Regions from separate parts of the Buttiauxella sp. BIGb0552 genome, predicted to be linked through region 2. Evidence: predicted binding sites of a transcription regulator. Region 2 holds the regulator's gene; each other region holds the start of a gene.
What was found. Region 2 encodes PurR, which represses purine synthesis genes. Its sites were predicted from a motif close to CANGCAAACGTTTGCNTG; they were not measured.

Region 1: pyrC (dihydroorotase) is a predicted target of PurR. The motif match lies at 1,290-1,307, and genes of this name have one in related genera.
Region 3: purE (5-(carboxyamino)imidazole ribonucleotide mutase) is a predicted target of PurR. The motif match lies at 3,391-3,408, and genes of this name have one in related genera.
Region 4: purT (formate-dependent phosphoribosylglycinamide formyltransferase) is a predicted target of PurR. The motif match lies at 1,775-1,792, and genes of this name have one in related genera.

The regions. Positions count from the first base shown of each region.
Region 1 is NZ_SODY01000002.1:148,476-153,235, forward strand. It holds gene grxB (glutaredoxin 2) at 1-500, shown strand, start outside; gene EDF88_RS05485 (lipoprotein) at 671-1,231, shown strand; gene pyrC (dihydroorotase) at 1,365-2,411, shown strand; gene dinI (DNA damage-inducible protein I) at 2,611-2,856, shown strand; gene bssS (biofilm formation regulator BssS) at 3,210-3,464, shown strand; gene solA (N-methyl-L-tryptophan oxidase) at 3,599-4,717, shown strand.
Region 2 is NZ_SODY01000001.1:186,956-191,715, reverse strand. It holds gene EDF88_RS00870 (C40 family peptidase) at 104-952, shown strand; gene sodB (superoxide dismutase [Fe]) at 1,145-1,726, shown strand; gene EDF88_RS00860 (YnhF family membrane protein) at 1,779-1,868, opposite strand; gene purR (HTH-type transcriptional repressor PurR) at 2,164-3,189, shown strand; gene punR (DNA-binding transcriptional activator PunR) at 3,209-4,120, opposite strand; gene punC (purine nucleoside transporter PunC) at 4,236-4,760, shown strand, end outside.
Region 3 is NZ_SODY01000002.1:691,392-696,151, reverse strand. It holds gene ybbP (putative ABC transporter permease subunit YbbP) at 1-448, shown strand, start outside; gene mnmH (tRNA 2-selenouridine(34) synthase MnmH) at 505-1,605, opposite strand; gene purK (5-(carboxyamino)imidazole ribonucleotide synthase) at 1,726-2,796, opposite strand; gene purE (5-(carboxyamino)imidazole ribonucleotide mutase) at 2,793-3,302, opposite strand; gene lpxH (UDP-2,3-diacylglucosamine diphosphatase) at 3,441-4,163, opposite strand; gene ppiB (peptidylprolyl isomerase B) at 4,171-4,665, opposite strand.
Region 4 is NZ_SODY01000007.1:245,378-250,137, reverse strand. It holds gene ptrB (oligopeptidase B) at 1-438, opposite strand, end outside; gene EDF88_RS20320 (tellurite resistance TerB family protein) at 531-1,229, opposite strand; gene EDF88_RS20315 (YebG family protein) at 1,346-1,696, opposite strand; gene purT (formate-dependent phosphoribosylglycinamide formyltransferase) at 1,835-3,013, shown strand; gene EDF88_RS20305 (bifunctional 4-hydroxy-2-oxoglutarate aldolase/2-dehydro-3-deoxy-phosphogluconate aldolase) at 3,168-3,806, opposite strand; gene edd (phosphogluconate dehydratase) at 3,869-4,760, opposite strand, start outside.

The sequences.
Region 1 (4,760 bases), on a different contig from region 2:
TCCTGCAAAAAGATGACAGTCACTACCTGCCTGAAAGCATGGATATCGTGCACTACGTCGACAAAATTGATGGTGAACCACTTTTGACCGGCGCTGCTAATTCAGCTATCAGCGACTGGTTACGCCACGTCAATAGCTATGTCCAACACCTGTTATTGCCGCGTATTGCGAAAGCGCCTTTTGATGAGTTTGCCATACCTGCAGCCCGGGCTTACTTCGCACAGAAGAAAGAGGCAATGATCGGTTCTTTTACTGACCATCTGACGCATTCACCGGGTCTGACCAAAAAAATCAGCGATGATTTACGTAAGCTCGATAAACTTATCGTGCAGCCCAATGCCGTCAACGGTGAGTTGTCTGATGACGATATCCACCTCTTCCCACTGCTGCGTAACCTGACGCTGGTTGCCGGAATTGAGTGGCCGAGTCGTGTCGCGGCATACCGGGATAATATGGCCAAACAGACGCAAATTAACCTGCTGTCATCCCACGCCATTTAAAGATTGTTAATGGTTCTACGGCGGGTAAGTTAACCCGCCTTTATCTCATGGTTCAAAAACTTATTCTGTCGAATAAAAAATTAAGCCTTTTCCTGTAGCACGCCCGGTACTAGTACATCATGATGCTTTATGTCAGGATCTGTGACCGATGCAGCATGTTAAGGATATTCATGAAAAAAATAGTATTAGCCGCAGCCTTGATGCTCAGCGGATTAGTGGTGGGTTGTAACCAGCTAACGCAATACACCGTCAGCGAACAGGAAATCAACCAGGCGCTGCACAAACGAAATAATTTCTCTAAAGATATTGGCCTGCCAGGCGTTGCCGATGCCCATATTGTCTTAACTAATTTAGCCAGTGCGATTGGCCGCGAAGAACCGAACAAAATCACCCTGACTGGCGATGCCAAACTGGATATGACATCTTTGTTCGGCAATCAAAAAGCTAATATCAAACTTAAACTCAAAGCCTTGCCGACCTTTAATAAAGAGCAAGGTGCTATCTATTTGCAAGAAATGGAAGTGGTAGATGCAACCGTCGAGCCTGAGAAAATGCAGACGATTGTCCAGACACTGATTCCATATCTCAATCAGTCGCTACGCAATTACTTCAACCAACAGCCCGCTTACGTGTTGAGTGAAGATAATAGTGCAGGCGAAAAACTGGCGAAGAAATATGCCAAAGGGATTGAGATCAAACCAGGCGAAATCATTATCCCGTTCACCGAGTAAGCTCTGAAACACTGGGGAGGCACATCCTCCCCAAGAAAATCTCAACGAAAATGGTGCAAAGCTAAACGTTTGCGCTTATCCTTTGTGCCCGGCATAAATCATCGTTATTTCCTTCCTACGCCGGAGCACTTTCATGACCGTATTACCTCAGGTATTAAAAATTCGCCGCCCAGATGACTGGCATGTTCACCTTCGTGATGGTGAGATGCTTAAAACGGTTGTGCCTTATACCAGCGAAATTTATGGTCGCGCGATTGTGATGCCAAACCTGGCGCCGCCAGTGACAACGGTTGAAGCTGCCATCGCTTATCGCCAGCGTATTCTCGACGCCGTACCGCAAGGGCATAGTTTTGAGCCTTTAATGACCTGCTACCTGACTGATTCTCTGGACCCGAACGAAGTTGAACGCGGGTTTAATGAAGGTGTGTTTACTGCGGCAAAACTCTACCCGGCAAATGCGACAACTAACTCAAGCCATGGCGTGACCAGCACCGCCGCAATCCTACCTGTGCTTGAGCGTATGCAAAAAATCGGTATGCCGCTGCTGATTCACGGTGAAGTAACTCACGCTGACATTGATATTTTTGACCGTGAAGCACGCTTTATCGAAACTGTCATGGAACCGCTGCGTAAGCAACTGCCGGAACTGAAAGTGGTGTTTGAACACATCACCACCAAAGATGCCGCACAGTATGTGAAGGAAGGCAATTCCCTGTTAGGTGCAACTATTACCCCGCAACACCTGATGTTTAACCGCAACCACATGCTGGTTGGCGGCGTGCGCCCTCACCTGTACTGCCTGCCTATTTTAAAACGCAGTGTGCATCAGGAAGCGTTACGCGAACTGGTTGCAAGCGGATGCGACCGTGTGTTCCTGGGGACTGACTCCGCACCACACGCACGCCATCGCAAAGAAGCAAGCTGTGGTTGTGCTGGCTGCTTTAACGCCCCTTCTGCTTTGGGTGCTTACGCGACGGTATTTGAAGAGATGAATGCAATGCAGCACTTCGAAGCGTTCACATCCCTCAATGGCCCGCGTTTCTACGGTTTACCTGTTAACCAAGAGACTATCGAACTGGTTCGCACTCCGGTTGAAATGCCAGAAACCATCGAAACATCCGATGACAGCATCGTGCCATTCCTGGCCGGTGAGAAAGTAGCCTGGTCAGTTAAAGCATAATTTTTACCGCCCCCTGTTGCATCACTGGCGATATGACTGTATAAATATCCAGTATATTATTAACCCTAAATAATTCCAGTTGCATCGCGGCGGCAAGAGAACGAATCCCGATGAGCTTACATAGGCAAGTGATTCGGGTGAGTGAACGCAGCCAACAAAGGGGCAACTTGAAGTATGACGGGTTCTACAGGGGGCTGTTATGCGTATTGAAGTCACTATTGCCAAAACTACATCTCTGCCACCAGGCGCTATTGATGCGCTTGCCAATGAATTTTCACGCCGTATTACTCAACACTATCCTGAAAACGTTAACCACGTTCAGGTGCGTTATGCCGCTGCAAATAACCTGTCAGTTTTAGGGGCTACCAAAGAAGACCGCGATCGCATTAGCGAAATATTGCAAGAGACCTGGGAAAGCGCTGACGACTGGTTTGCTGCGGATTAAAAAACATAATGGGAATGGGCTGGCTTTAGATCATTTTGCCGCTCATTTCAGGTAAAAATTCCCTCGTTGTTATCTTTATACCGGGTGTCGCCATCCGGTTTTTTTTAATTGTATGAAATTCGCTCATTTAAATAATTTCCCTTCTTGTACATTACCCAGAATCATCTGATTCAATAAAGAATATCATGGCGGTTTATTGTGCAATTAAGCGCTTTGTTGTAAAAAAAGTGTTGCAGGGTATTTATTTCTCCGTCGAAATAGCTTAATCATTGATATACTTAACTGGCTTCACATTAAACAAGCATTAAACCTCACGAACCGTTGTCTCAAACACACGTATAAAAGGGGTTATGATGGAAAAAAATAGTGATGTTATCCAGACCCATCCCCTTATCGGATGGGACATCAGCACCGTTGATAGCTACGATGCGCTGATGCTTCGCCTGCACTACCTGACCTCGAATACGCAAAAGCACGACGAAACTGAAATCGGTCAAACTTTATGGCTGACCACGGATGTTGCCCGGCAATTTATTTCTATTTTAGAAGCCGGGATTGCTAAGATTGAATCTAGTGATTACCAGGTAAACGATTATCGTAAGCATTGATTGTCGATGCTACTCAAATAACGCAAGGCACCTAAAGGTGCCTTTTTTATTATTCAGGTTTCGCTCAATTGCCAGTCGGCCGAGAATTAATTAACCTGCTATATACTTTTTGCCAGAGAGAAGAGAAAAGCATCATGCATTATGACCTTATCATCGTCGGTAGTGGTTCCGTTGGCGCAGCCGCCGGATGCTATGCCACTCACTCCGGCTTAAACGTGCTTATGATCGACAGCAACCACCCTCCCCACCAGCAAGGTAGCCATCATGGTGATACTCGCCTGATGCGCCATGCCTATGGCGAAGGGGAAAAATATGTCCCACTGGTGTTACGCGCCCAGACATTATGGGATGCGTTGCAGGAAATTAGTGGTGAGAAAGTCTTTCATCGCACAGGTGTGATTAACCTCGGCCCTGCGGATTCAGCATTTATCTCAACGGTGCAAAGCAGTGCGCAAAGCTGGTCACTACCGCTTGAAACACTGACGGCTGAACAAGTGATGACACGCTGGCCACAAATTACCGTTCCAGAAAACTATCTTGGCTTATTTGAGCCAGATTCTGGTGTGCTGCGCAGCGAGTTGGCGGTGGAAACTTATATCCGTCTGGCAAACCAGGGTGGGTGCGCGCAGTTATTTAATTGCCCGGTGACGGACATCCGCCATACCGCAGACGGTGTGGTAGTCGATACCCCAGAAGGCGAGTTTACCGCCGATAAACTTTTGGTGAGCGCAGGAACCTGGGTCACTAAATTATTACCCGAACTGCCGGTTACGCCTGTGCGCAAAATCTTTAGCTGGCATCAGGCTGACGGACGTTACAGCGAAAAGAACAATTTCCCTGCATTCACGGCCGAGTTACCCGATGGTACCCAGTACTATGGTTTCCCTGCCGGAGAAGATAACGAGCTGAAACTCGGGAAACATAATGGCGGACAAGTCATCAGTGAACCGCAGCATCGCAAACCATTTGGCGCTATCGCAACCGATGGCAGTGAAGTATTCAGTTTCTTACGCCAGGTCATGCCGGGCGTGGGTGTCTGCATGCACGGCGCAGCCTGCACCTACGATATGTCGCCAGATGAAGATTTTATTATTGATACCCTACCAGGCCATGACAATACACTGGTGATCACCGGGCTGAGTGGGCATGGGTTTAAATTTGCATCGGTATTGGGGGAGATTGCCTGCAAGTTCGCTCTGGGCAAAGAACCTGGCTTCGACCTGACACCATTCTCGCTTTCGCGCTTTAATTAAAACCACGTAACGTCGGATGTCGCTTATGCTAATCCGACCTACG
Region 2 (4,760 bases):
TAACTTTATCGTGCTTAATAGATTAGAATCGGCGGGTTTCGCAAAATCATACACGGGCATGATGGTTTTTCTCATGCATTCATTTTCACCAGGGGATTGTCGAGTGGCGCGGATAACAAAAATTTCTATCACGCTCTGTGCTCTGCTATTTACCTTGCCGTATACACCATTGACGCATGCGTCTGAGCACGCTCGTCCCGTGGCTGCGCAAAAAGCGCACGTTGTTAAAAGCACAACGAAGAGCACAGAAAAAAGCAGTAAGAGTAAAACCACTACCACCAGCAAAAAAAGCACCACCTCAGTCAAAACAGCCAGCAAGAAAAAAGAAACAACTGCCGCAAAAAGTAAAACCGCCCAAAATGCCAGCAGCGCTAAAACAAAGAATCTTGCAAAAAACTCCCGCAATAAAACCTCTAAGCTCGCAAAAGTCCAGCCTGTTACTTTCACCGAAAAATGCAGCAAGCCGCGTAAAGGCCATAAAGCGCATTGTGTAAAAGTTAAATCAGAGCAGCCAACGACGATTGCTGCGGCGCATAAAGTCCGTGTGCAAAAAGCACAAAAAACGGCAATGAACAAATTGATGGGCCAGATAGGCAAACCGTATCGTTGGGGTGGCACCTCGCCGGTTACCGGTTTCGATTGCAGCGGTCTGGTTTACTACGCATACAAAGATTTAGTGAAGTTCCGTATTCCTCGTACCGCTAACGAGATGTATCACCTGCGTGATGCCTCATCTGTAGATCGTGGGGAGCTTGAAACTGGTGATTTGGTCTTCTTCCGCACCCAAGGTCGGGGCACCGCTGACCATGTTGGCGTGTACGTGGGCAACGGTAAATTTATTCAGTCACCGCGTACCGGACAAGATATCCAGATAACCTCACTAAGCGAAGACTACTGGCAGCGCCACTATGTCGGTGCCAAACGCGTTATGACCCCTAAAACAATTCGTTAAACTCTATTTATCGAAAACCTGCGCCTGCCCTTCCCTGGGCAGGTGAGTTCCCTCTTTTGCTTATCCTTTCAATTTGTTACCCTAAACCCGCACTAAAAGTGATGTTTAACAATAGATACCCAAAATAATTCGAGTTGCATCGCAGCCAACAAAGATGCAGCTCGAAGTATGAAGGGTAATAAGGAGTCAGCAATGTCGTTCGAACTACCTGCACTACCATATGCAAAAGATGCTTTAGCACCGCATATCTCCGCCGAAACTCTGGAATACCATTACGGTAAACACCATCAAACCTATGTCACTAACCTGAACAATCTGGTTAAGGGCACTGCGTTTGAAGGTAAAAATCTCGAAGAGATCGTTCGTACTTCCGAAGGCGGCGTGTTTAACAACGCAGCACAGGTTTGGAACCACACCTTCTACTGGAATTGCCTGGCACCAAATGCTGGCGGTGAACCAACTGGAGAGCTTCTGGAAGCCATTAATAAGTCGTTTGGTAGCTTTGCTGAGTTTAAACAGCAGTTCACTGATGCAGCTATTAAAAACTTTGGCGCTGGCTGGACCTGGCTTGTCAAACAAGAAGATGGCGCTCTGGCGATTGTCTCTACCTCAAACGCGGGTACCCCACTAACAACAGCGGCAACACCGTTATTGACTGTGGATGTGTGGGAACATGCGTACTACATCGACTACCGCAATGCTCGTGCTGGCTATCTTGAGCATTTCTGGGCGTTGGTGAACTGGGAGTTTGTTGCTAAGAATCTGGCAGCATAAAACCTAAAATATATGGGCCGCGATTGCGGCCCATTTTAATCAGAGCGATGTATCAGTGCAGTACGGCGGTTAACGCGCCACACACAATCAGTGCCAAAACAACAACCGTGGTCATGATTGAAAATTTCAGATCGGTACTCATTAGCAAACTCCTTTTATTACCCTACAATCGGTGTGTCGGCTTGATTTTCCCACAATCAGACATAAAAATCCCCCTGGTTTTAACCTGATATCGCTTTTCCCTCTTTCACTTTTCTCCTGGATAGGCCAAAATCCCACGCTAATTTATTGCGTACCATCTACTCAACGCCCTCCTCCCGTTTTATGTCGCAATCCCGGCATACCTGCAACCTTAACGTTGCCTCAGGAGTTGGCGTACGCAAACGTTTAACACATTGGTTATCAGGGGTTTACGATATGGCCCGGAGTGAAATTTAATGGCGACAATCAAGGACGTAGCGAAGCTCGCAAACGTTTCCACCACAACCGTATCACATGTGATTAACAAGACCCGTTTTGTGGCGGAAGAAACACGTAACGCGGTCTGGGCGGCAATCAAACAATTGCACTATTCGCCGAGCGCCGTCGCGCGTAGCTTGAAAGTTAATCACACCAAAACGATTGGTTTGCTAGCCACTTCTAGCGAAGCACCCTATTTTGCCGAGATAATCGAAGCTGTCGAAAATAGCTGCTTTGAAAAAGGCTACACCCTGATTTTGGGTAATGCGCACAATAATTTCGAAAAACAGCGCGCCTATTTATCCATGATGGCGCAAAAGCGCGTCGATGGGCTGCTGGTGATGTGCTCTGAATATCCGGAATCATTACTGACTATGCTTGAAGAGTATCGTCACATCCCAATGGTTGTGATGGACTGGGGCGAAGCCCGCGCAGATTTCACCGACTCCGTTGTCGATAATGCCTTCCACGGTGGCTATCTGGCTGGACGTTATTTGATTGAACGTGGTCACCGCGAAATTGGTGCAATCCCTGGCCAAATGGAGCGTAATACCGGTGGCGGCCGCCATGCTGGTTTTATGAAGGCGCTGGAAGAAGCTGGGATCGCTATTCCTGAGAACTGGATTGTGCAAGGTGACTTTGAACCTGAGTCAGGCTACCGCGCCATGCAGCAGATTATCGGTCAGTCTCAGCGCCCTACCGCAGTATTCTGCGGCGGCGACATTATGGCGATGGGCGCAATTTGTGCTGCTGATGAAATGGGTTTACGCGTACCGCAGGATATTTCCATTATCGGTTATGACAACGTGCGTAACGCTCGTTATTTCACACCGGCATTGACCACCATTCACCAGCCGAAGGACTCGCTGGGTGAAACAGCTTTCAATATGCTGCTGGATAGAATCGTCAATAAACGCGAAGAGTCGCAATCAATTGAAGTACATCCGCGCCTGATTGAACGCCGTTCTGTGGCTGATGGCCCATTCCGCGATTACCGCCGCTAAAATAGTCAATGGAGCCTGTCTAAGCAGGCTCCTGCAACCACTCCTGATTCATCGTCTCACTATCCCCTAAATACTCCAGCAGCCAGGCCAGAGCTGGCGAAGCATCATTTTGCCGCCATGTCAGGCAACATGCCGCGTCCGGGAACGGGTTATCGAGCGTCAGCTCACTCCACTGCCCTGAAGCCAACCACGGCTTTGCTATATGCAATGGCACCATACCAATACATAAACCCGCGCTAAGACAATCAGAGCCAGATTCCCAGTCTGGAACCACAACTCGACGCTGGTTATCCAAAAGCCAGGTAATACGCTTCGGTAGCGAACGGGAGGTATCTTCCAGTACTAACGACGGCCAGGCTCGCAGATCATCATCACTTAAGGTTCCGCCCTGCTGTGCCAGTGGGTGATTTGATGACACCACACAGCGCCAACTCAACGTCCCCATATCGCGGAACGCATAACGCCCCCCGACAGGAATAGCTTGTGTCGCACCAATCGCGACTTCAACTCGCCCATCAGCCAGCGCATCCCACACGCCGTTAAACACTTCCTGGAATATACGCAGTTCGATATCCGGAAAATGACGATAAAAATCCAACACCAACTGACGCGTTCGTTCAGGTTTAACGATGTTATCAACTGCGATAGCCAGGTGCCCGCGCCATCCATTTGCGATCTGTTGACACTGCTGCCGTGTCGTCATCATTTTTTTGATAACAGAGCGGCCTTCTTTCAGGAAAAAGACGCCTGCGGGGGTTAATTCAACATCCCGATGGCGACGTTCGAATAACGGAACCGCTAACCAATCTTCAAGTTGCCGTACCGTATAGCTGATAGCTGACGGAACGCGGTGCAGCTCTTGTGCTGCACCACTGAAGCTGCCATTGCGCGCTACCGCATCTATCACTTCCAGCGAATATTCTGACCACATTTCTCTGCTCACAAAATTTTTGAACGCAACCTACAAATATTAGCGTTTCACAAGCCTATTTGCACTCCGTACACTCTCGCGGCGATCAACCTGCAAGATAAAACAAGAGAAAATTATGCAACCATCAAAAGGATTTCTTATCTGGCTGGCTGGATTAAGTGTTCTGGGCTTCCTTGCCACAGACATGTATCTGCCTGCTTTCGCTGCCATTCAGCAAGATTTACAGACCGATGCCTCCGCCGTTAGTGCGAGCCTGAGCCTGTTCCTTGCGGGCTTTGCGTTTGCCCAGTTAATGTGGGGGCCGCTGTCAGACCATTTCGGACGTAAACCAGTTTTGCTGGCCGGTCTGAGTCTGTTCGCCGTCGGTTGTATTGGAATGTTGTGGGTAGAAAGTGCCACCGCTCTGCTGGTCCTGCGCTTCGTTCAGGCCGTTGGTGTTTGTTCTGCCGCGGTAAGCTGGCAGGCACTGGTGACCGATTACTACCCGGCAAACCGCGCAAATCGTATTTTTGCAACGATTATGCCGCTGGTTGGTCTGTCTCCTGCACTGGCTCCACTTTTGGGTAGCTGGATTTTGACCCACTTTGACTGGCAGGCGATTTTCGCCACACTGTTTGCCATCACGCTGGTGCTGATGATC
Region 3 (4,760 bases), on a different contig from region 2:
TACCGTCAGTTTGCTGGATATCGGGGCCATTTTGCGCCAGGTAGGGCAGGTGCTAGAGCAGGTGAGCCGGGCATTGGAAGTGATGGTGGTGCTGGTGACTGCTTGCGGTGTGCTGTTACTGCTGGCCCAGGTTCAAGTAGGGATGCGCCAACGGCATCAGGAACTGGTGGTATATCGCACTTTGGGTGCAGGGAAGCGCTTGCTACGCACGACTTTATGGTGTGAATTTGCGGTTCTGGGGCTGGTTTCCGGGCTGGTGGCGGCGATTGGTGCTGAAACTGCGCTTGGTCTACTGCAAACCCGCGTGTTTGATTTCCCATGGGAACCAGACTGGCGGCTGTGGGTAATCCTGCCGTTAACCGGTGCTGTGCTGCTTTCTCTGTGTGGCGGCTGGTTGGGGATTCGTTTGCTGAAAGGTAAAGCGCTATTCCGCCAGTTTGTTGCCTGATAATCGTGAAACTTACGGGCTGGCAATCTATTTAACGCCAGCCCGTTGAAGGTAATTTACGCTGTACGTTCGCGAAGCCAGGCTTCCACCTGTTGGTAGTCGCCACGAAAGACAATATTGTGTGCTTTTTTACTTAGTTGATAACGATACATTGGGTCGTAATACTCTTCGAGCAGCGGCGAAAGCCAGGCGAGATGCCCTTCTACTGAGCCGGTTTTGCGTTGCTCAACCAATGCTTCATCCAGATATGCGCTGAACTGCGCAAAGCGTTCCATCCCCAGACGGCGGCGGATAGCGAACAGGCCATGATGCAAATACTCACCATAGTTCTGCCAGGCTGTCTCTTCGTCGTGTACTGATAAAAATGCTTCGCTCATTTGCTCAAAATATTCGAATTTCAAACGCTCCAGACGCTGCTCAAACGGGTCTTCAATCACCACAATCGGCGAGCGCAGCATCTGCTCTCTGAAGCATTCCGGAATATGACGTGAGCCAATCATCCGGCCTTCATCTTCAACAACCCAGGTTACTTGCGCTCCATCACTTTTCTTAAGCAACGTTACCGCGAGATTATTTTCAAAATTTGCCTGAGAGGGTTGCTCGACAATCGTGCGGCCAAACGACGAACCGCGATGATGCGCCAACCCCTCAAGATCGACACCCGTTGGTAACGAGCGAATAAGAATGGTTTTGCCGCCGCCAGTATTACCGCTGACGAGAAGCATCGGCCAGCGTGAACGTGACTCAATCATCTCCATCGCATAATGACGCAGTGCTTTGTAACCACCTTCAACCAATGGATAGTCAACGCCCGCTTCACGTAGCCACTGCTGCACAATGTGGGAACGCATGCCACCTCTGGCGCAACACAGGTATCCTTCTGGATTCTGGCGGCATTGCTCAAGCCACTTCTGCAAACGGGCATCACGGATTTCACCCTGGACAAGCTTATGACCTAATTCCACCGCAGCCTGCTGCCCGCGCTGTTTATAGCAAGTGCCGACTTGAGCACGCTCATCATCCGACATCAGCGGGAAATTCAGCGCGGCAGGCATCGCCCCCTGGCTGAATTCAACCGGAGCACGCACATCAATCAGCGGGATATCAGCGCGTAGAAGATGTTCATAATCTTGAGTATCGGGACGAGCGTTTTGCATAGATAAACCTTAAAGCGAGTGAGGCGGAATTGTGCGCTTTTGCATGCAAAAAAGAAAGGAAGGGGGGAGTTGGCTTGAATGATCGGGCGGGTAAGCGCTTAGCGCCACCCGCCGTTATGGCTACTTAACGAATTTGTGCTGCGCCCAGGCAATACCACTGGCGTATTCCGCTGGCAACAATGGCACGATGGCTTCGAGAGTTGCACTCAGTCTATCGGTATCGCTGTCATTCAGATTGAGATGACCGACTTTGCGGCCCTCACGTACCTCTTTATCGTACCAATGCAAATGTACCAGAGGGAGTTTCAGCCAGTCGTAATTTAAATCGGTGCCGATAAGGTTAATCATGACCGACGGCGAATTAACGACAGGCTGTGGCAAAGGCAGGTCAACAATGGCGCGCAGATGCAGTTCAAACTGGCTGATGGATGCGCCATTTTGCGTCCAGTGCCCGCTGTTGTGTACGCGTGGGGCTAGTTCGTTAATCAGCAACCCGGCTGGCGTGATAAAGCACTCCATCGCCATGACACCAACATAGTTCAGCTCATGCATGATGGCAGAAAGCATCGCTTCAGCTTGCTGTTGTTGCTCAATATTAGCCTGCGGGAAAACAACGCTGGTGCGCAGAATACCGTCCTGATGCAGGTTGTGCGTCAGCGGGTAAAACACGGTTGTACCGTCGTGACCACGCGCGCCAACCAGAGAAACTTCGCCCGAGAAGTTAATGCCTTGCTCAACAATGCATTCGCCGTAGCAATCGTCCGGCAACTGAGCCGTTTCATCGCTGCGCAAACGCCACTGCCCACGCCCGTCATAACCCCCGGTGCGGCGCTTTACGATGGCTAGCTCGCCAAGATTCTGGAACACGCCAGCCCACTGGTCGCGGCTTGACAGTAATTGCCATGGTGCGGTTGCCAGTTCGAGCTTATCGAACAGCTGCTTTTGCGTCAGTCGGTCGGCGATGATTGGGAACACATCGCGATTTACGAAGGCATTATGGCGAGCCAATTCGCGGGTGAGTGCGGTTTCTGGCCAGCGTTCAATTTCTGCGGTGATGATGCTTTGCGCAAATGGCACGGCTTCAGGTTCTGCATCAAGGCCAACCGGGTAAACCGCGATACCCAACGGTTCGCCTGCCTGGCGCAGCATTCTGCCTAACTGGCCGTTACCCAGCACGCAAACGCGTTTCATGCTTCACCCCGTGGATCGGGGTTGTCCAGCACTTCATCGGTCTGGCTTTGACGCCACGCTTCAAGGCGCATAGTGAGTTCTTTATCGTGCAGCGCAAGGATTTGTGCCGCCAGCAAGGCCGCGTTGGCCGCACCCGCTTTGCCGATTGCCAGCGTGCCAACCGGAATACCACGTGGCATTTGTACAATGGAATAGAGACTGTCTACGCCGCTTAATGCCGCGCTTTGGACTGGCACACCCAGCACTGGAACCAGCGTTTTTGCCGCGATCATACCTGGCAAATGCGCCGCACCACCCGCGCCCGCAATAATAACCTGATAACCGTTGCCGCTTGCTTGTTCGGCAAAGCTGAAAAGTTTATCGGGAGTGCGGTGTGCGGAAACCACTTCGACATGGTGTGGAACATCAAGGGCGGTGAGGATTTCTGCGGCAAACTGCATGGTAGCCCAGTCACTTTTGGAACCCATGACAATGGCGATACGCGCTGGGGTCTGGTTGGAGGACATGCGTCTCAAAACTCCTGTGGGTGTGCAAACATCACCGAACATGGCTCGGTCGGTCAGAAGGGCTCAGAGAATAGCATGAACATAGAGCAAGGAAAACGGTTGCGTGGTTAACAAGGCAGCAAAAAAACGCGATTTTGTTTAAAAAGAGAAGGGGATGAGTTCGACGTCTTCGGCAGTCACTTTAATCATCGATCCTTCGCTATGCCAGGCGCCAAGTACGCAACGAAATGCGGGCTTGCCGTTAGCTGAAAGCGAGTGAATTTCTGGGCGATGGGTATGACCGTGGATCATCCATTGTACCTGGTGGCGGGTGAGCGCGCGGGTCACGGTGTGTTGATTCACATCCATAATGGCCATTGATTTGCTGCTGTTCGAGGCTTTGCTGCCGGCGCGCATTTTGGCGGCGACGCGTTTACGAATAAACAGCGGCAGGGCGAGGAACAAACATTGTAGCCAGGGCTGGTGGACTTTCTTGCGGAACGCCTGATAACCGTGGTCGTCAGTGCAAAGGGTATCGCCATGCAGGATCAGCATTTTGCGGCCATACAGGTCGAGCGTTTTTTCTTCCGGCAATAAAGTCATGCCGCTAAGACGGGCAAAACGTTTGCCGAGCAGGAAATCGCGGTTGCCATGAATAAAGAAGCAGGGCACGCCGGAATCAACCAGATCTTTAATGGCTAAAGCAATTTGGCGGTGCAGCGGTTCAGGATCATCATCGCCAATCCAGGCTTCAAACAGATCGCCAAGGATGTAGAGCGCATCAGCTTCCCGAGCGGTGCCCGCCAGAAAACGCAGAAAACCGGCGGTAATCGCCGGTTCTTCTGAACACAGATGTAAATCTGCGATAAACAGCGTCGCCATGGGCGAATTATTCGCTGACGGTTACGCTTGTGATAACCACGTCTTCTTTAGGAACGTCCTGGTGCATACCGCTGCGGCCAGTGGACACGCCTTTGATTTTCTCAACAACGTCCATGCCTTCAACTACTTCAGCAAACACGCAGTAACCCCAACCTTGCATGCTTTCACTGCTGAAGTTCAGGAAATCGTTGTCAGCCACGTTAATAAAGAACTGGGAACTTGCAGAATGTGGCGCCTGGGTACGAGCCATTGCCAGCGTACCTTTCGTGTTTTTCAGGCCGTTATTCGCTTCGTTCTGGATGGTGTCTTTGGTGTCTTTTTGCTTCATACCCGGTTCAAAACCGCCGCCCTGGATCATGAAACCATTGATCACACGGTGGAAAATGGTGTTCGCGTAGAAACCTTCGCGGCAGTACTCGAGGAAGTTTTTAACAGTTTCAGGCGCTTTATCATCAAAAGTTTTGATTACGATATCGCCGTGATTAGTATGAAAAGTAACCATGCTGTGCATCCTATATTAGTCAGACAGTGTTCGGGCAGACGGTGCCGCGACACAAGGTGGTTGTTATAGCATAACTGCACATGATCATCACCTTG
Region 4 (4,760 bases), on a different contig from region 2:
ATCTTCAGCCAGTGCCATGACGGTGTTATCAGGCGTAATACTCATGCCGCCCATGGTGTAAAACTCGCTATGGGCAGCTCGGCGATTACCATCTACCAGCGTGCTCCACTCTTCCCACTCCTCCGACACCACAGACTGGCGCTGATAAATAGCGTATTCATTACCGGTTTCGAAAACCTGGCGATAGCGATAGCCATTTTGCGTGTAAGGTGCAGAAATATCACGCTGGGGGATACGGTCGATCATCTCTTTGAGCAGGCGTTCTTGTAACGCCTGCTGCGTACTCATGATCTGATGACCGTAGTCATTCTCCTGATGAAGATAATCAAGCACCTGTGCATCAGAACGCTCATCATCGCGCAGCCAGTAATAGTTATCGATGCGGGTGTCACCATGCATGGTCATGGTGTGGGGGATTTTTTTTGCTTTTGGTGGCATGTCATTTTTCTTTTTGAGTTAACACCCTGTAAGGGTGGCAAATTCAGACAGCCTTGCAAGCGTAACGTGGGATTTTAGGGAAAATGCCGGGATTAACCCGGCAGATTTAGTTTCTGCTGCTGAATATCTTGTTCGATGCCTTCGCGTACATCCTGAGGAATTTTTAGCGCATCGCCGAGCGCATTGAGATAACTGCGCTCCATAAAGTGGTCGATGTCGATTGCAGCACAGCTCAGGAAGTAAAGCTCCAGCGCTTCTTCTTCATTATTAACGCCTTCGACGAGGCGTTGCGGATCAAGAGGTTGATCGATAGCTTGCTGAATTAGATTACGCCCCGGCCCTTCGATACCGGCATCACGTAGTTGCTGCTCGATAATCTGACGCTCTTTATCATCAATATGACCATCGCTTTTAGCCGCGAAAACCAAAGCGGTAATCAGGCGCTCCGTACGAACATCGACAGGCGAAGTTTGCTGCCCAAACTGCGGCTCACCCTGATGGGCTTCACGCACTCGGTCTTTATATTTGTTCCACAGTACGCTTCCCGCAACCGCACCACCACCGACCAATAACGCGCTGGTGCCGTACTTTGTCAGTAGTTTCCGTGACGATTTGCTCGCCAGCAGCAAGCCCGCTAACCCGCCCAGTGCGCCAGGCACCAGTAACTTACTCAGCCCCTGAGAATTGTTTCCCTGAGGAGTTTGTGAGGATTGATTCTGACCAGTGTGATTCTGGATGGATTGCGTCGCTTGCCCCAGCATAGACTGAAGCTGCTGTAACCAATTGCTCATTAGAGACACCCTTTGTGAGAACTTAACATCTGAGGTTAAGCCAAAGGCTGTCAAGAAGTGTCTGATTAGGCTAAAGATGAGAAAAGAACCGCGCCGGTAACCCGACGCGATAAAACTTATGCAGCTTTAGTGCGTTTACGCGGGTGTTCAGCCACTTTATCGTCTGCAACAGACTCTTCAGCGTTATCGGCTTCATCTGCGGCTTCACCGGCAGTTTCAGTACTTTCAAGGTCCGGAAATTTACCGCTTTTCAGCACGCTGGAAAGCACGTCTTTGTTTTCTGCCATCCACATAGCCAGCACATCGCTTTGCCCTTCTTCGAAAGCAACAGGGCTGTGTACGAGCCACTCGCTCAACACTTCTGCCAGATCGAGCATTTTGTCGTAGGCGTCTGCATCTTTTTTACTGGCAAAAGACATTTTTTCTTGCCCCTCTCGTACAACAACGTATTTGATTTCAACCGCCATTTTGCAGCTCCGGTTTAACTGTTTATTTAAACAGTGTAATGATATTACCCCTGTATCGCAAGTGGGAAAATCGCTGCGTACGCAAACGTTTTCGTTTATAATCCGCCGGTCTATTTTCTCCGTTCGGGTATACAGATTATGTCAATTTTGGGAACAGCGCTTCGTCCATCAGCTACACGAGTCATGTTGTTAGGGTCAGGCGAATTAGGAAAAGAAGTGGCGATTGAATGCCAGCGTCTTGGTCTGGAAGTTATCGCAGTAGACCGCTACGCCGATGCCCCCGCTATGCATGTTGCTCACCGCAGCCATGTCATCAATATGCTGGACGGTGCCGAGCTTAAAAAACTGGTTTCCGTAGAAATGCCGGATTTCATCGTTCCCGAAATTGAAGCGATCGCAACAGACATGCTGGTTGAGCTTGAGCAGCAAGGTCAGTGCGTGGTGCCTTGCGCGCGCGCAACCCAACTGACCATGAACCGCGAAGGTATTCGCCGCCTGGCCGCAGAAGAACTTGCTCTGCCGACCTCCAGCTTCCGCTTTGCCGATAATGAAGCTGCATTTTTACAGGCAGTTGTAGAAATCGGCCTGCCTTGCATCGTTAAACCGGTGATGAGTTCTTCTGGCAAAGGGCAAAGTTTTATTCGTACAGCCGACCAGTTAGCGAAAGCGTGGGAGTACGCTCAGGAAGGCGGTCGCGCAGGTAAAGGCAAAGTTATTGTCGAAGGTGTGGTGAATTTCGATTTTGAAATCACCCTGCTGACGATTAGTGCTGTCGATGGCGTGCATTTCTGTGCCCCAATCGGCCACCGCCAGGAAGATGGTGACTATCGCGAATCCTGGCAGCCGCAACAAATGAGCGATGCCGCTCTTGCCCGTGCGCAAGAAATTGCTGAAAAAGTGGTGAAAGCGTTGGGGGGTTACGGTTTGTTTGGCGTCGAACTTTTCGTGTGTGGCGATGAGGTTATTTTTAGTGAAGTCTCCCCTCGCCCGCACGACACCGGCATGGTGACGATGATTTCTCAGGACGTTTCCGAGTTTGCATTGCACGTCCGCGCTTTCCTCGGCTTGCCGATTGGTGACATTCGCCAGTACGGCCCGGCAGCTTCTGCGGTGATCCTTCCAGAATTGAGCAGCGACAACGTGCAGTTCGGCAATGCGGGTGCCGCAGTGGGCGCAGGTTTGCAAGTACGTCTGTTCGGTAAGCCTGAGATTAACGGTAAACGCCGAATGGGTGTGGCACTGGCAACGGGTTCCAGCGTGGAAGATGCCATTGCACGTGCTATCGCTGCAACCAAAGCCATAATCGTCAAAGGATAAAAAAAATCCCCGCTCATCTGAGCAGGGATTCAATAACACGAATCATTCGAGTCGTAGGAAGGCGGCAAGAGAACGAATCCCCGGGAGCATAGATAACTATGTGACCGGGGTGAGTGAACGTAGCCAACGCATCTACGGCTCGAAGGATGACGTGTTATTTCGCGCCTTCGACAGCTTCACGGGCGAGAGTAGTAATGCGATCGTAATCGCCAGCTTCCAGCGCGTCTGCCGGAACCAACCATGAACCACCGATACACAGCACGCTTTTCAGCGCCAGGTAGTCACGGTAGTTAGCCGGTGTGATACCGCCAGTTGGGCAGAAACGAACCTGAGAGAATGGACCTGCGATAGCTTGCAGCGCTTTGGTGCCGCCATTTGCTTCAGCCGGGAAGAATTTGAATTCTTTCAAGCCGTAGTCCAGACCCAGCATCAGTTCAGAAACAGTGCTGATACCTGGGATCAATGGAATGGAGCCTTCGGTTGCTGCTTTCAGCAGTGGCTCGGTCAGACCTGGGCTGATGGCGAACTGCGCGCCAGCTGCGGTCACTTCTGCCAGTTGCTCTGGGTTCAGTACGGTACCCGCACCAATAATCGCTTCTGGTACTTCTTTAGCGATTGCACGGATTGCGTCCATTGCGCATGGAGTACGCAGAGTCACTTCCAGAACGCGCACGCCGCCAGCAACTAATGCTTTAGCCATTGGTACTGCGTGTTCCAGTTTGTTAATTACGATAACCGGGACAACCGGTCCTGTTTTCAGGATCTGTTCCGCAGTAGTTTTCCAGTTTTTCATCTCAAGCCTCTTCAACCAACTTTATAATTCGTTTCCAGCGCAGCAAGTGCTGCATCCGGTCCTTAAAATTTAATGCAGGTCGCGCCCTGTTCCGCGCCAGATAACTGCTCGCGTAACGCGCTAAATAGTTCACGGCCGGTTCCAACACGATCCGCGCTGAGATCCGGGTGGTATGCAGTGCGTTTTTCCAGCTCGGCATCATCGACCAGCAATGTCAGTTCACCCGTTTGCCCGTTGACGCGAATCATATCGCCATCACGGACTTTTGCCAGTAGCCCACCATCATAAGCTTCTGGGGTAACATGGATAGCAGAGGGCACCTTACCTGAAGCGCCCGACAGCCGTCCATCAGTGACTAACGCTATTTTGAAACAGCGGTCCAATAATACCCCAAGTGGCGGCATAAGTTTATGTAATTCTGGCATGCCGTTAGCTTTTGGCCCTTGATGGCGGACAACAACCACGCAATCACGGTCAAGATGGCCTGCTTCGAAAGCCGGTAAAACGTCATGCTGGCTTTCGAAAATGACCGCAGGCGCTTCAATAATTTGGTTTTCTACTGGCACCGCAGAGGTTTTCATTACCGCACGACCCAGATTACCGCTGAGGACTTTCGTGCCGCCATGTTTAGAGAAAGGTTTTTCGAAGGTCGCGATAACATCAGTATCGAGCGCGGTTGTTGCGCCTTCACGCCATGCCAACTGACCGTTATCCAGCCACGGTTCCATGGTGTAGTGATGCAGACCAAAGCCCGCAACGGTGTTGACATCTTCATGCAGCAAACCGCCTTTGAGCAATTCGCGCATCAATACCGGCACGCCGCCCGCCGCCTGGAAGTGGTTAATGTCCGCAGGGCCATTCGGATACAGGCGAGCCAATAATGGCACCACATCAGAGAGATCAGAGAAATCATCCCAGTTGATGATAATCCCCGCCGCACGCGCCATCGCCACC